4 regions of the Desulfovulcanus ferrireducens genome follow, and region 4 is predicted to be linked to each of the others. Evidence: predicted binding sites of a transcription regulator. Region 4 holds the regulator's gene; each other region holds the start of a gene.
The links. The regulator sigma-54, encoded in region 4, starts transcription at its own class of promoters, with help from an activator protein. The targets are predictions, from matches to a motif close to CTGGCACGGNNNNTGCTT.
Positions count from the first base shown of each region.

Region 1: a site for sigma-54 is predicted at 1,920-1,937, ahead of KFV02_RS09000 (YeiH family protein). Genes of this name have one in related genera too.
Region 2: a site for sigma-54 is predicted at 2,197-2,214, ahead of urtA (urea ABC transporter substrate-binding protein). Genes of this name have one in related genera too.
Region 3: a site for sigma-54 is predicted at 1,829-1,846, ahead of KFV02_RS00315 (NifB/NifX family molybdenum-iron cluster-binding protein). Genes of this name have one in related genera too.

Region 1 covers NZ_JAGUQP010000024.1:35,375-38,983, reverse strand. Annotated here, with positions in the region: gene KFV02_RS09005 (universal stress protein) at 1-410, opposite strand, end outside; gene KFV02_RS09000 (YeiH family protein) at 659-1,756, opposite strand; gene KFV02_RS08995 (sensor histidine kinase) at 3,054-3,609, shown strand, end outside.
Region 2 covers NZ_JAGUQP010000032.1:10,522-14,130, reverse strand. Annotated here, with positions in the region: gene urtB (urea ABC transporter permease subunit UrtB) at 1-661, opposite strand, end outside; gene urtA (urea ABC transporter substrate-binding protein) at 724-2,028, opposite strand; gene KFV02_RS10255 (MFS transporter) at 2,908-3,609, shown strand, end outside.
Region 3 covers NZ_JAGUQP010000001.1:65,767-69,375, forward strand. Annotated here, with positions in the region: gene KFV02_RS00300 (hypothetical protein) at 1-242, opposite strand, end outside; tRNA gene KFV02_RS00305 (tRNA-Glu) at 798-875, opposite strand; tRNA gene KFV02_RS00310 (tRNA-Gln) at 889-962, opposite strand; gene KFV02_RS00315 (NifB/NifX family molybdenum-iron cluster-binding protein) at 1,861-2,307, shown strand; gene KFV02_RS00320 (NifB/NifX family molybdenum-iron cluster-binding protein) at 2,276-2,635, shown strand; gene KFV02_RS00325 (DUF5320 domain-containing protein) at 2,749-3,045, shown strand; gene KFV02_RS00330 (hypothetical protein) at 3,484-3,609, shown strand, end outside.
Region 4 covers NZ_JAGUQP010000012.1:9,393-13,001, reverse strand. Annotated here, with positions in the region: gene rapZ (RNase adapter RapZ) at 1-140, opposite strand, end outside; gene KFV02_RS05585 (PTS sugar transporter subunit IIA) at 196-645, opposite strand; gene hpf (ribosome hibernation-promoting factor, HPF/YfiA family) at 650-1,195, opposite strand; gene rpoN (RNA polymerase factor sigma-54) at 1,349-2,800, opposite strand; gene lptB (LPS export ABC transporter ATP-binding protein) at 2,968-3,609, opposite strand, start outside.

The sequences.
Region 1 (3,609 bases), on a different contig from region 4:
TTATCTGCCGTACAAGTTGATTTGAACAGTTTTCGTTCAGAAGGATGACGGCCGCCGACAATCACGAGATCACATTTCTCTTCTGCAGCCGCGGCTACTATCTCCTTGGCGGGTTCCCCCCGTCTGAGTTTCAGGTCGTAGAGGATTTTTTGTTCTTTTGCCTTTTCATTAAATTCGTAGATAGCCTGCTGGGCTGCGGATGCGCGTTCTGAAAGGACGTAAGATACAAATTGCTCTTTGGTCGTCCCTGGGACCAGCTGGTCAACGTAGCCGTAGTGGCATAACTTGTCGTCCATGACGTGTACGACAGTCAGTTGGGCGCCGCTGGTCTTGACAAGGTAGAGGGCATAGTCCTCTGCTTTTTTCGATGCCTTGGAGCCATTCGTTGCAAGAAGTATCTTTTTAAACATAAAATAGTCTCCTTAAAAAAAGTAGGGGTAGAAAATTCTACCCCTGTTATTATAAATTTAAGATTCAGACAGGTTGTTTATTTGAGCAGGGCGGCCAGGAGAACCATTGCTACGCCCAAAACGATTACAACCAAGTCCTGTTTTCGCGACTTTGACAGTCCTTTTTTAGATTTTTCGCTCATCTAAATTAACCTCCTTTCTGTAATCTTTTTTTGTTACCAGTACTCGACCTAGCAAGGACTGCCTCTTTAATTCATGAAGGTTAGAACTACCAGCAAAGCTAAAGCGGCTTTGGTGCCTGCGACAAGAAACCCTAAAACGAAACCGGATAATCCGGCAGCTTTCAGGTCGGCGAGCCTGGTAGTCAGGCCGATACTTGCAAAACCGAGGAGAAAGGCCCAGTTCATGAAAACCTTGGCCTGATGGATTTCAGGTTTGCTAAAAAGTCCCATGGTATTGAGCATGACAACAAAGAGGAAGCCGAGTACAAAGACGGGGAACTTGTCCACAATAATCTTGAATTTATTAACATTCACTTGCTCTTTGGCAATTTCGGCCTCTTGGCTTGCAGCCATGATAGCAAGGAGAAGAACAACAAACGGTAGGAATATTACTCTACCGATATTGTAGATACCAGCGATTAATCCTGCCTGTTCGCTATATCCGAATCCGGCAGCCAGAACCTGTGCTGAGTTTACAATACCAACACCGCAGAAGGCACCATACTGGGCATCGCTGAGATTGAGCAACTTGCCGATGGGCGGGAAAACCAGCAGAGCCAGAAGACCAAACATGAGTACTACGGCAATCGAATAGGCCATGTCTTGGTTTTTTGCTCTAACAGCCGGTGCAATAGCAATTGTTGCTGAAACGCCGCAAACGGAAAGGCCAGAAGCTAGACATGCTCCCAAAGCAGTTGGTAAGTTCAGCTTTTTGGCTACCCACATCATGACGATAGCTGTCCCAAAGAGGAAGATACTGATGTACAGGAGTGCCTGACCACCTACTGTTAGCAGGCCGCTTAGAGAATATTTGGCACCCATTATAACAATGCCTGTCTTGGTCAAAATTGTGGAAAATCTCAGACCTGGCTCAAATCTTTTAGGAACACCAACGGTGTTTTTAATCAGTATCCCAAACAAGATAGCAAGAATGAAGTCCTTTAAAGACAGGTAAGTCTTAAAAAGCGGATACTGGCGCAGATAGGGTGCGATAACGTATGCTGCAACAGCTACAGCAATAACAAGAATAGCTCCAGGAATGCTATCTATGAATTCCTGGGCAAAAGATTTAGGTTTCTCCACGGACACTTCGTGTGCCACACCTGCCCCTACTTCTTGTGACATATCTACCTCCAAATTTTAAAATGTTAATTGGGTTTCTTTGGCATTAAGCCTTTCTACTGTGGATTAGCCTCTCCTCCTGCTTCTTCAGTCACGCACAACCAGTGGCTGAAGGTGATTTATGGCGTTTGGCAAACGGTATTAAGACGTCGGTCGCGGCCACCAGAAGCAAGGAAGGTGCCAAAGTTTATTTGAGGCGGGGATTGGGGGAGACTGGTGGAGAGGAGATTTTTTAGACGTTTGGTCTAAACTGATTTTTAAAGGAATGATTTTTAAATAGGCTGTAAAAACAGGATGTTATATGTAAATTTTTCCCCATTTTTATCCTTGTAAGTTTTAAGTTGGCAGGAGAATTCAATCGTTGAACGGGTAGGGTTTTCTGAGACTTGTCTTTTATTGCGCAGGTTAGATGTTCCTTTTCTGGAACAATGTTAAATTTTGTGTTCCCAAATGGGAACATGATTAATGATTTTATTCTCATTATCCTATAGAATCTATGGCCGAACCCCATTTTGACTACCAGATTAGAAATCCTGGTTTCTTGAAAGCCTTGCAAAGGGCTGGGTAAGCCATCTTGAGCTTAGCTTGCGGAAAGCAGAGCATCGGGGTGACAAAGCTAAATATCCGGGACTATTTGCCATAACTATCTATAGTTTAAATTGAGCGATTTTTTGCAGTTCAAACTTTGAGATTGCTTCGCTACACTTTGTTCCACTCGCAATGACAGGAGCGAGTTCGTCATTGCGAGGGCAGCGAAGCTGTCCGTGGCAATCTCACCCATTGAGTGAAAATCGCTAAAAACTTTGGTATGATGCAACTGCAAAAATTAAAAATTTACAATTTTGACAAAAAACAACCTATAACCTGTTTAAATAATTCAACATTCATAATTCAAAATTCAACATTGCCTGCAAAAAAGTCCCTTTTGGCAGGCGCATCAGGTATAATTAAAAGAAAATTCGTTTATCCAAAACATTCGGGAGCGTCAGTGACCGAATGATCTCCTAACGTAGAGAACGAGATTTTTCGCTTTGCTCAGAATGACGAAACCAGAACAGCTCGCAGATGCATCCATGAGCTCCAATAAGCTTGTAAATATCTGGTTGGACGCAATTGCAAAAGTAGTTTTTATAAATTTTCAATAGAATTTTCACAATGCAACATGTTGAAATAACTAAAAACTCAAAATCCATAATTACAAACTCCATGCAAAAATGCTAATTTTTGCATATCCATCCGGTCGTGAAAAATAGAATAATTAAAATGGACATTTACATAATTTTGCGGCAGACAAAAAAAGATGGCTATTAGTAAATTAAAAATAACTTTCCATTCTAAACACATTCTTCCTCTGCTCATCTCCGGAGCAGGAATCCTGGTTTTGTGGATAGCCACGGCCATTCATCTTTTTTTCATTCACACTCAGCTTAAAGAACATTTACGCCAGGAAGCTGAGCAGGCCCTGTCTTTTGTCCGTCTTCGGCTAGTAGGTCATATAGAAACAGTTGGTCTCATTCCAGATCCCCCCGCGTACCTTAAAAATCTTTCTTGGTTGGTGGATGAATTTCAAAGTCAGCCTCTCCTCTATGGAGTTTTAGTATGGCAGGAAGAACGATTCTTTTTAAATAGCTTTCCTCAGGCGAGACTCCCTGAAAAAGATCTTCTTTTGTCTTGCGGTCAAGGGGTTGAAAAGGACTCCATTTACTACGTGTGTCAGCCTTTTAAAGAATGGCCCCAGCCTGGAGTAAATATTTTAGTGGGTATTGATGTCGGTTTTGGGAGAGTTATGTGGATGGAAGGATTATGGCATGGTGTGATTACAGCCACAGGCGGCAGCTTGATTATGCTTGTTCTTG
Region 2 (3,609 bases), on a different contig from region 4:
TACTGTCTTTGGCGAGCACCCCTTTGAGCAAGGGAATAAATTTCAGGTTGCCCGATTCTGCAATGGTTTTGATGGCCTGGAGACGCTGATCTTTTCGCGGACTGTCGATTTGAGTTAAAGCTAATGCCAAAGCAAGAGCTTCACGAATTTCGTCATTGGTTTCTTTTTCAAGGGCAGTCTGAATTTCTTTGCTTGCGTCCTCACGAGGATTTTTTGCCAGCTGTTTGGCAGCTAAAAGTCGTACCTCAGGATCGCTGGATCTGAGCTTTAGTCTGGCCAGAACCGTTTTTATAACTCGCCGTACTCTATTGTTGATAATAGGAGTATAAAGATCGTCTATTGCACCGGTATAAGTTTCGCCGGTTAAGGCCTCTTTGGCAGATGTACCGTCATCATTTATTATGTATATGCGCCCATTGGCATCGGCACGTAATTTTCTTTCTTGTAATGCTTCAAGAGCAGGGATTGCCGCAGGATCACCTATTTGCCCCAGCTTCTTGACTGACTTAATAATTTTTTTACGACTCTTTGCCCCAAGTCCTGCCAATGCCTGAGAAAGTTCCATATTGGTAGAGGGAGCGGCATTGACGTTGACGGCAAAGAGCTGAAGCAACAGTCCTATAAGGATGATAACTATGGTAGTATTTTTATAGTACTTCATGGCTTTTAGTTTAACCTGTCCCCTTTGGTGTGAAGGGGACAGGTCTCGTTTACTCCCTGATTTTATTTGTATTTTGGCTTTTCACAGTTGCCGCACACCCAGGGGTAAGTCCAATCAGCTACCTTCTTGGCGCTGTCCGGGATATAACGGCTCCAGGGTTCAGCACGAATTGGTCCAGGTGTCTGCCAAACTATGTCAAACTGTCCATCTTCCCTGATTTCGCCAATAAAGACAGGCTTGTGCAAGTGATGGTTTTTGGGATCCATCCTGATTTCGTATCCGGAGGGAGCTTTGAATTTCTGGTAACCCATGGCCTGACGGACCGCATCTACGTCAGTAGTTCCGGCCTGGCGCACGGCCTGAGCCCACATGTTGATACCAATGTAAGTGGCTTCCATTGGGTCATTGGTTACCCGCTTGTCTCCACCGGGGAGATTGTGTTTTTTTACATAAGCCTTCCATTTCTTGATGAACTCTTTGTTTTCTTTGGAATCAATGGACATGAAGTAGTTCCATGCAGCCAGATGACCGACCAGAGGTTTGGTATCAATACCACGCAATTCTTCCTCTCCAACTGAAAAAGCTATTACAGGAATATCTTCGGCCTTGATTCCCTGGTTGGCCAATTCTTTGTAGAAAGGTACGTTAGAGTCACCATTGATGGTGGAGATTACAGCTGTTGGTTTGGCAGCAGCAAACTTTTTAATTTTAGCAACGATAGTCTGATAGTCGCTGTGTCCAAAAGGAGTGTACATCTCCAGAATATCTTCATCGCTTATGCCTTTAGAATGCAGGAAAGCCCGCAAGATTTTGTTAGTGGTGCGAGGATACACATAGTCAGTACCTAAAAGAACAAATCTTTTTGCCCCACCGCCATCTTCACTCATAAGATATTCAACAGCCGGAATAGCCTGCTGATTTGGAGCGGCACCTGTGTAAAAGACATTATAGGAACATTCCTCACCTTCGTACTGAACTGGGTAGAAAAGGAGACCATTCAGCTCTTCAAACACTGGCAAAACAGATTTTCTAGACACAGATGTCCAACAGCCAAAGACAACGGCTACTTTGTGTTTCTCTAGCAGCTCTCTTGCTTTTTCTGCAAAAAGAGGCCAGTTTGAAGCGGGATCGACCACGATGGGTTCAATCTTCTTGCCAAGCAACCCACCGTTCTGGTTGATTTCCTCAATGGCCATTAGTGCCACATCTTTTAAAGATGTTTCACTAATGGCCATAGTTCCAGACAATGAATGCAGTATTCCTACCTTAATAGTGTCCTCTTTTGCGTGGGCCATTTTGGGCACTCCCCACACAATCGAGACAGCTAAAATTGTACACAAACAAAAAAGCCACAGCTTTTGTCTCATTATTTTTTCTCCTTAAAAAAGTTGAAGTTTGTTTAACCCCTGACCTCTAACCACTAGCCATAAATACAAAAGTAAAAGCGCAAAACATTGGGCATGTGCGCACATTTTGCCCAGGCCTGGTTTTTAAGTGGAGACTCCAAGCTCAGCGCTTAAAAACTAAACATACTCAATCAATATGTGTGCCAGCTATTCTGGCAGGCGACTATAGAGGTTAACTATATGTAATGATTGATTTTATGTTAAAATGAAAGGCGGGGGTGATTTGACATAATTGTAAAGCAAATAGAGTGGTTTTGACAAACTTGTTAATCCAGGAGTATCTTTTTTTTATTAAACATTTTAACAGGTTAGGTTGTGTGCGATTTTTAGTCCACATCCAATAGAGCTTGAAGTTAAAGTTGCAAAATTGTAAAAAATAAAGTTTTGCACAGGCGATAGTCGCTTCTCGTATAAAGAAATAATATTGGCAGATTGTGGCAAGTTGATAACTATAAGAAATATCAATAATTATACAAGATTGTAATTAATTACAAAAATGTGAAAAAAAACGTTTCTAGCTAATCATTTCTTATCAAAAATTTACAATAAGGTTTTTTGGCTAGGAGGCTTCAGGCTTAAGGGGTAAGCGTAGCTAATGGTGGCAATGTTACCCTTGGAGAAATGACGTTTATAATTGATTGTTGGTTTTGTTTCGGTGATCAGTAAAAAATGTTTCATTAGGCATAAGAAGAGCTAAAATTAAAATAGCGACAGAGAGTAATAGGCCTGCAGCGCAAGATTCTATAACGAGAATCTCAAGAATGATTGTAAAACCTTTCTTATAAAAATAAAAACGACCTATGCTAGCTAATGTATCCGTACATCGAACAAGGACTGAAAATGAGCAGACTAAAACACAAAGGGCGCTGGAAAGAGACATTATCCGGTAATGTGTTGGCTTTGGGTATCGTCAGTTTTTTTACGGATATAGCCAGCGAGATGATCCAACCGTTTTTGCCAGTCTTTTTTGCCGGACTGATGCCAGCTACAACAGCGGTTATCTATATAGGCCTCATGGACGGCCTTGCCGAAAGTGCTTCCAGCCTGCTGAAAATTTATTCGGGGAGGTTGAGTGATGCACTTGGAAAGCGCAAGTCCCTGGCTCTGCTGGGGTATAGCATTTCCAGCTTAGCCAGACCGTTAGTGGCCTGGGCTGGTACAGGCTGGCATGTTGTTGCGTTGCGGTTCATTGAACGGGCCGGCAAGGGAATCCGCACCTCTCCACGCGATGCGTTGATCAGCGATTCGGTCGATATGGATGTTCGTGGGTTTGCATTTAGTTTCCATAGACTGATGGATCACGGTGGAGCTGTGACCGGTTCCCTCGCTGCAGCTCTTTTTCTCTATATGGTTTTGGGTACTTCTTTACTCTGGCAGAAAGGTGGCGGGGCCACAACCGGGAAGGAAATGCAAGCCCTGCGCAGCTTGTTTGCTTTCGCCCTGGTCCCAGGTCTTGGGGCTACGTTGATCTTATGGCGGTGGGTCCGGGAGGCGCCTCGTCATAGGGTATCAGACGATCGTAAAGCTCAATCTACCCAACAT
Region 3 (3,609 bases), on a different contig from region 4:
TTGTTAGCATCTCTCAGTTTTTGAAGTGATGAAGACAACAATTCTACAGGAAATTTGCCTATAGGCGCAAAACTCTCTTTCCCTGCCCGTATTAAGGCGGCATGGTTCTTTTCTTCGAGCACCAATTGCCACCAGAAATCAGCATCCTCTGGGAATGTAGCATGGAATATAGTATATAGTTTAGCAATGTTATGCTCAAGTTGAATGGATTCATCAATGAGAAGAGAAAATTCTTCTTGCATCTTACCTCCGTTTATGGTTGGAGACTCAGCCTTTTGAATTATATCCATGTTGAGTTAGTATATGGAAGCAATTTGGTTTTTTCGACCATCGGATAGATGTTTTATCAGCTGTTTGAGGTAACGAAGTTGTATTAGATTAGTTTGTCAAGGTGTCCGGAGTAGGTCAAGAGAGAAGTTTCTTTAGGAACCGGTTATTCTTTCAGCCTTATAAGGTAGAAGTCGTGGCCCATGTCATCCAGTACTGCATCAGTTATAAGTTGGATATTTGTAATGGCCATGCCAATTCGATAGGAGAAACAAAAAATCATGTGCAAATTCGTGTCACTTTTTGTCTTTAAAAATAGAAGGATAAAGAAGTTCTTTGTGGGGCAAGTTTGAGACACTAAAAGGGTGGAATTTAGAAAAATTTTGATAAAATTAATAAAAAAGGGCTTAGGTAAATTTTCCTAAGCCCTTTTATCGTTTTTTCTCTACTCTAAAAACGTAATTTGGCCCTTTTTTGGCCCTCCCGAAGGTTTTGATTTCGAGAGACTTTCATAAAGCCTTGATTTTATTTGGCGTCCCCAGGGGGATTTGAACCCCCGTTACCGGCGTGAAAGGCCGATGTCCTGGACCGGGCTAGACGATGGGGACGCATATATATTTATGGCTGGGGGACAAGGATTCGAACCTTGGTTAACGGGGCCAGAACCCGTCGTCCTGCCGCTAGACGATCCCCCAACGCAGAGACAGTATTTTTATTTTTATCCGTCTCGTATGTCAAGTAATTTTTTCATTTTTTTTGTCTAGGTGCAGGCAAATTGAGTTCATCCGTCAACCGGAGAAAGGGGTTAATAGATAAAGGGCTCGAAACTGTCAAGCAATTTTTAAAAAAAATGCCCTGGGTAAAAAAAATATTGGATGGGCTTTAAATAACTACATTAATTGATGCTCCGTGTTTGGTTTGTTTGAGCAGTAGTTCTGTTGAAGTCATGCACGTTTGCGACCCTAAAGCTTGAACTGGGTTTCTGTTCGTCGGCTCATAGTTTTGACTATGGTTATCTTACGGCAACTCCTTTGTTTTCAGTTTAGTGTTTGATGTTAAAGACTCTGCCTGCTAGGATGTCTCCTTGGGGTTGGCAGGCAAAGCGAGCCGCATCCAGGGCTAGCTCTACTCATGATACCAGTACAGGCTTTTTTAGTAGTTTAGAGTTAATTATATCAATAGATTGTGATCGGGTTTGTCAAATTTTGAAATCTGCTTTTCTTTGGCACTGACTCCTATCTACTTTTTTTGTAACAGGCCTTCAATTTTTTTAACTTTTAAAATAAATTTTTGTTTCTTGGTATGAGCTTTGAAGTTTTTGCGTTCCAAGACTGCGCCCTGAATTTTAAAAGAAATTAGGCAGGGTTCCGTCTCCGTGCCTCTACTCCCCCTAAATGTCGCGAGCTAAAAATATTTAAAAAACCTTTCGTCGTATGTTCGCCTTTCCAGAACATGGCGCAAAATTAGCCCGCCATTGTTTTTTGTTGGCGCAAAATTAGCCCATAATAATTTCTCTCAGACAGTCTGTTTTTTTATTATCCTGAAATTATTGAAAAAAAGTTTGGCACCAAAAGTGCTTAATTAAAGGACAGGATGATGAATGAGCATGAAGAAAAGACAATTTGCTTGGCCTGTTACGGTAAACGTCTCGCTGCTATTATAGATAGCGCCTCGGACTTGTTAGTATTTAAATTAAAAGATGATAAAATTTACCCCGCAGGCCATCTCTCCCTCCCGTTAGGAGATCTGCCTGGTATGGTCTCGCTACTGAAATCCTGCGGGGTAGACATTCTAATTTGTGGTGGAATTAGCGGTTGCACCATTCGTATACTACAAAATGTAGGTATTCTGGTCATCCCTTGGATTGCTGGAACAATTGAACAGGTTTTGTCTGCGCTTCAGAATAACAGGCTGGATAAGTTGACCATGCCAGGTTGCCGAAGTGTGGCGGGGGCGGGATGTCATTTTAGAAGAAGGCAGCAGAGGCAAGGAAAAGGAGGAGGTCGAAATGAAAATAGCTATAACTGCTCAAAGCAATAGTTTGGATGCACCTATGGACAGTAGATTTGGCCGTGCCCAGGGGTTTATTGTTTATGATCTGGATAAGGATGAATTTGAATATGTGTCAAATGATCAAAACTTGAATCTGCCACAGGGAGCTGGGATTCAGGCCGCCCAAAATGTTGCTCAGACAGGTGCAAAGGCTGTGATTACGGGCCATGTTGGCCCCAAGGCATTTTTGGCCTTGGAAAAGGGCGGTATTGATCTTTATCTGGTTGGATCTAAAACAGTAGCTCAGGCCATAGATGACTTTAGAAATGGTCGGTTAAACAAAGCCGAGGAAGCAGATAAGCCAGGGCACTGGTAATGTTGAATGTTGAATTAAAAGAAAGCAGGTGGCTGCATAGATACCTGTCTCTAATTCAGGGTCAACGTTCGACGTTTTCTTTCATTCAACATTAAAAAAAGGAGGTAATAAAAATGCCAGGATTTGATGGAACAGGACCAATTGGTCAAGGAGCAAAAACAGGTCGTGGTTTGGGCCGTTGTACCGGTTTTGGCGGTGGACTTGCTAGCAGAAGAGGACTCGGTTTGGCCAGAGGATTGGGCCGTGGTCGGGGACTCGGTTTTGGCCGCTGCAGGTTGGGGCGTGGATACGGATATGGTCCGGCGCTTATGAGTACTGAAGAAGAAAAAAATCTTATCAACTATAGAATAAACGCCCTTGAAAACCAACTTCAATATTTAAGAAAAAGACTAGACGAGATTAATGGCTAAGGGGTTTCTGGTTATGGGCAGGATATTTGTTGTCCTGCCCTTATGAGCTTGTAGCCAAACCTTTTTATAAACTTAATTTCTATGGTTTATTCTAGTCTTGATTTCTTTCATGCTGGTACAAAGACTTGGACCCAACTAAAACTTGCTTGCGGACAGAGCATAATGGGATATTTTAGGTAAACAAATATTCTTTTTATTATCGATAGTTATGGCTAATATCGCAAAATATTTAGCCCATTCATCCCGATGCTCTGTTTTCCCGCAAGCTTCGTTAAGAATGGGTTACCCAAGCCGTTTGTAATGCATTTCAGAAACCAAGACTTTCAGTCAGCGCCTAAAATGGGGTTTGGCCACAGACTCTTATACGTATGTATGTCAAGAAAATAGGAGGGGAGGAATTTTTCCTCACTTCTTAACTTCAGAAAACGGAGGTGGAGCATGGTGTGGAATAGAAATAATAAGCAAGGACAGGGACAAGGATGTTGTAGCGGTGGTCAGGGGAAAGGTATGGGTAGAGGCCAAGGAAAGAAAGGCCAGGGCATGGGCAAATGTTGTACTTCTCCT
Region 4 (3,609 bases):
ATTAATGATCGAACCAGGCTGACAGGCAGACCGTCAATACTAAAAAATCCGAGGTCTTCGAAAACCTTTAAAACTGTACTCTTCCCTGCCCCTGATAAACCGGTAATAATTATAATTGGAAAATTTCTATTTTTTGACAATGTGCTAATCTGGTTTCTGAGCTTTGATTTTCTGAACCTTAATCTCTACAATAGATTAAACAGAACTTAAAAAACTCCATAGCTCCTGCTTGTCCTTTGCTCCTAAAAAAGACTCCTTAAAAGTGACGTCCTGAAGAAGTCTGGACACAAAAGCCAGAACCTTAAGATGCTTGCCTGCGCTCTTTTCCGGAGCAAGTAACATAAAAAAGATATGTACTGGTTTATGGTCTAGGGCATCAAAGTCAACCCCTTCAAGACTTCGACCGGCAACCAAAAGTACATCCTCGAGATCTTCCAGTTTGCCGTGGGGAATAGCAACCCCGTCTCCTATCCCCGTGGTGCCCAATTTCTCTCGGTCAAGTAAGACTTCATGTACATGAGCTTTATCAATAAAAGTAAATTTGGCCGCCAATGGAGATATAAGTTCAGCCAGGACCTCAGATTTAGTCCTGGCTGTAAGGCTTGGAATGATTAAGTCCTCATCTAAGTAATGAACTAACTTCATTTCTTTAAATCCCTGGATCAATTAGGCCAAAATCACCATTTTTCCGTCTATAAATAACATTTACTCTTTCTGTGTCTGCATTAAGAAAAACTAAAAAATCATAGTTTAAAGTATCCAGTTGCATTGCTGCTTCTTCAACTGACATTGGTTTTGGCTCGTACTGATCTGTCTGAACAATAACAGGTTCTTTTTGACCGGATTCACTCTGGCTGAAACTAATGACATCCATACGGACAGACTTTCCTTTTTTCTTTTTATGTCTGTCCTTTTCTTTGTCCCTAATTTTTTTGACCTGAGCTTCAACTTTATCTACTATTAAATCTATACTTGAATACATATCTTCGCTTTCTTCATTAGCGGAGATGTGTAAATTTTTTCCAGTCAAAATTACTTCCGCAATATGCCTGAACTTTTCCACTTCCAGATTGACTTGCAATTCCGCATTTTCACTATCAATTATATATTTAGATATCTTTTCCAATCTTGTCCGGGCATATTTTTTTAAATGTTCAGAAGGTTCAAAATTTTTGAAATTAAACTTAATCTTCATAAATAGCCCCCCTTTTGGTGTTTATTGGGTTTTTTATCCCGCTATGGCGGGGTCCAATCAAATTATAAAAATAATTTTTTTTCGTAGACACATCAATAAAGACTATCAACTACAAATTCCATAAAGCACGTATTATAAACACTACATCACTTACTAAAAAATTTTCTTCCGCCTCGAAGAAGAAGGGATATTTAAAGCTGCCCTATATTTGGCCACTGTCCGACGGGCAATATTGACATCAATCTCCTCTTTTAATTTTTTGGCAATAGCTTCATCGCTCAAAGGCTTTTTAGAATCTTCGGACTCAATTATCTTCTTAATCGCTGCTTTTATACTCTCAGACCCTACCTGACTGCCATCATCTGTGGACAATCCACTATTAAAGAAAAATTTTAGTTCAAAAATACCATGCGGAGTAGCTACATACTTATTCGTAGTAATCCTGCTTACTGTAGATTCATGCATATTAATATCTTCAGCCACATCTCTTAAAATAAGGGGCTTTAATTTACTCACTCCGTGCTCAAAAAAATCACGCTGAAAGCGGACAATGCTCTCCATAACCTTATACAAGGTACTTTGTCTTTGATGCAAACTCTTCATCAACCACATGGCAGAACGCATCTTTTCCTGCATATATTCTTCATCAGCGCTTATATTGCTCTTTTTCCTACCGCGACTTAAATTTAAATCTCCAGTATAGTAGGGGCTCAACTGTAGTTTAGGCAGACCTTCGTCGTTTAAAACAATTACAAAATCATCTTCATACTTATATACAAATACATCCGGACTAATATAAACTACATCTTCTCCACCATAACTCGATCCAGGATATGGATCCAAACGTTGTAACAAGTCCAGGTATTCCTTCATCAACTCTTTACTGATCTTAAATTTCTTCAGTAAAGGAGCGAACCTTCTCTTTTCAATGTCTTCCAGATGATCTTTAACCAAACTAACTAATATTGGATCTGTTTCACCATACGCTTCCAACTGCACCAGCAGGCATTCCTGTGGACTTCTTGCTGCTACTCCAACAGGATCAAATTGTTGAATACGTCTCAGCACCTCTTCTACCTGTTTTATCTGCACACCTAGTGTCTCTGCTATTTCTTCAACAGAAGCCGCCAGATACCCCCTGGAATCAAGATTACCAATTATTTCTTCCCCGATTTCCATTTCCTTTTCGGTAAAGTCAGACAAGTGTAATTGCCAGAGTAAGTGACCTTCCAGAGATGGCTTGGTAGCATATCTTGCTTCAAGAGACTGGACTTCTTCTGGAACCTCTACTTCCCTAGCCAGAGCCTGTTTGGAAGCGCTGGAAAATTGACCTAGATAGTCTTCCCAATCAGCGTTTTTAACCAACTCCTTTTCTTCCACATTGAGTTCAGACAGCTGGTCGTTCTTTTTTAAAAGTTCACTGTCATCTTCCAAGGCAACCTCATGATTTGCCTCTTCCAACATGGGATTCTCCAATAGCTCCTTCTGAACTACCTCGACAAGCTCCACCCTGGACAATTGCAACAATTTAATTGCTTGCTGCAATTGCGGTGTCATGACTAGCTGCTGAGAGAGCTTTAGTTGCTGTCTTAACTCAAGTGCCATAATCTCGTGCGTAACCGATGGATAATATTATTTGTTTGTTTAAGTGAATAGCAGTGTAATACTCGTTTTCAAATTCAAAATTTCATACGCAAACTACGAATTGTTTACTTTCTGTTAATCTACCCAAGATAATAGTTAGTGTAAATGACAAAAAGTCAACTTAAAACCTACAGGCAAAAAGATTCTCCTAGATAGACTCTTCGGGCCTTTGAATCAGCAATAATTTCCTCTGGGGTTCCATTCAAAATTACCTGCCCGTCATAGACTAAGTAAGCCCGATCACAAATACGCAAGGTCTCACGCACATTGTGGTCTGAAATAAGTACTCCAATGTTCTTTTTTTTCAAACGCAAAATTATTTTCTGGATGTCATCAACAGCTATGGGATCTATGCCTGCAAATGGTTCATCAAGAAGCATAAACTTAGGATCCTGGATCAGGGCCCGGGCTATCTCCAATCTTCTTCTCTCACCACCGGATAAAAAAGAGGCCTTTTGACTTGCAAGCTTCTGAATACCCAACTCTTCCATCAGTTGCCGGGCCTTTTGTTCCTGCTCCCTAGCGCTTAGTTGAGTATATTCCAAAATAAGTTTCAAATTTTCCAACACAGTTAATTTTTTAAATACTGAACTTTCCTGAGGCAAGTAGCTAAGACCAAGTTTTGCTCTTTTTGGCAGAGACAAATTGGTTACTTCCTTGTCGTCCACAAATACCTGCCCCTTGGTCGGGGCGATTATACCGACCAACATATAAAAGGTTGTGGTCTTGCCGGCTCCATTAGGCCCCAAGAGTCCTACCACCTCTCCTTG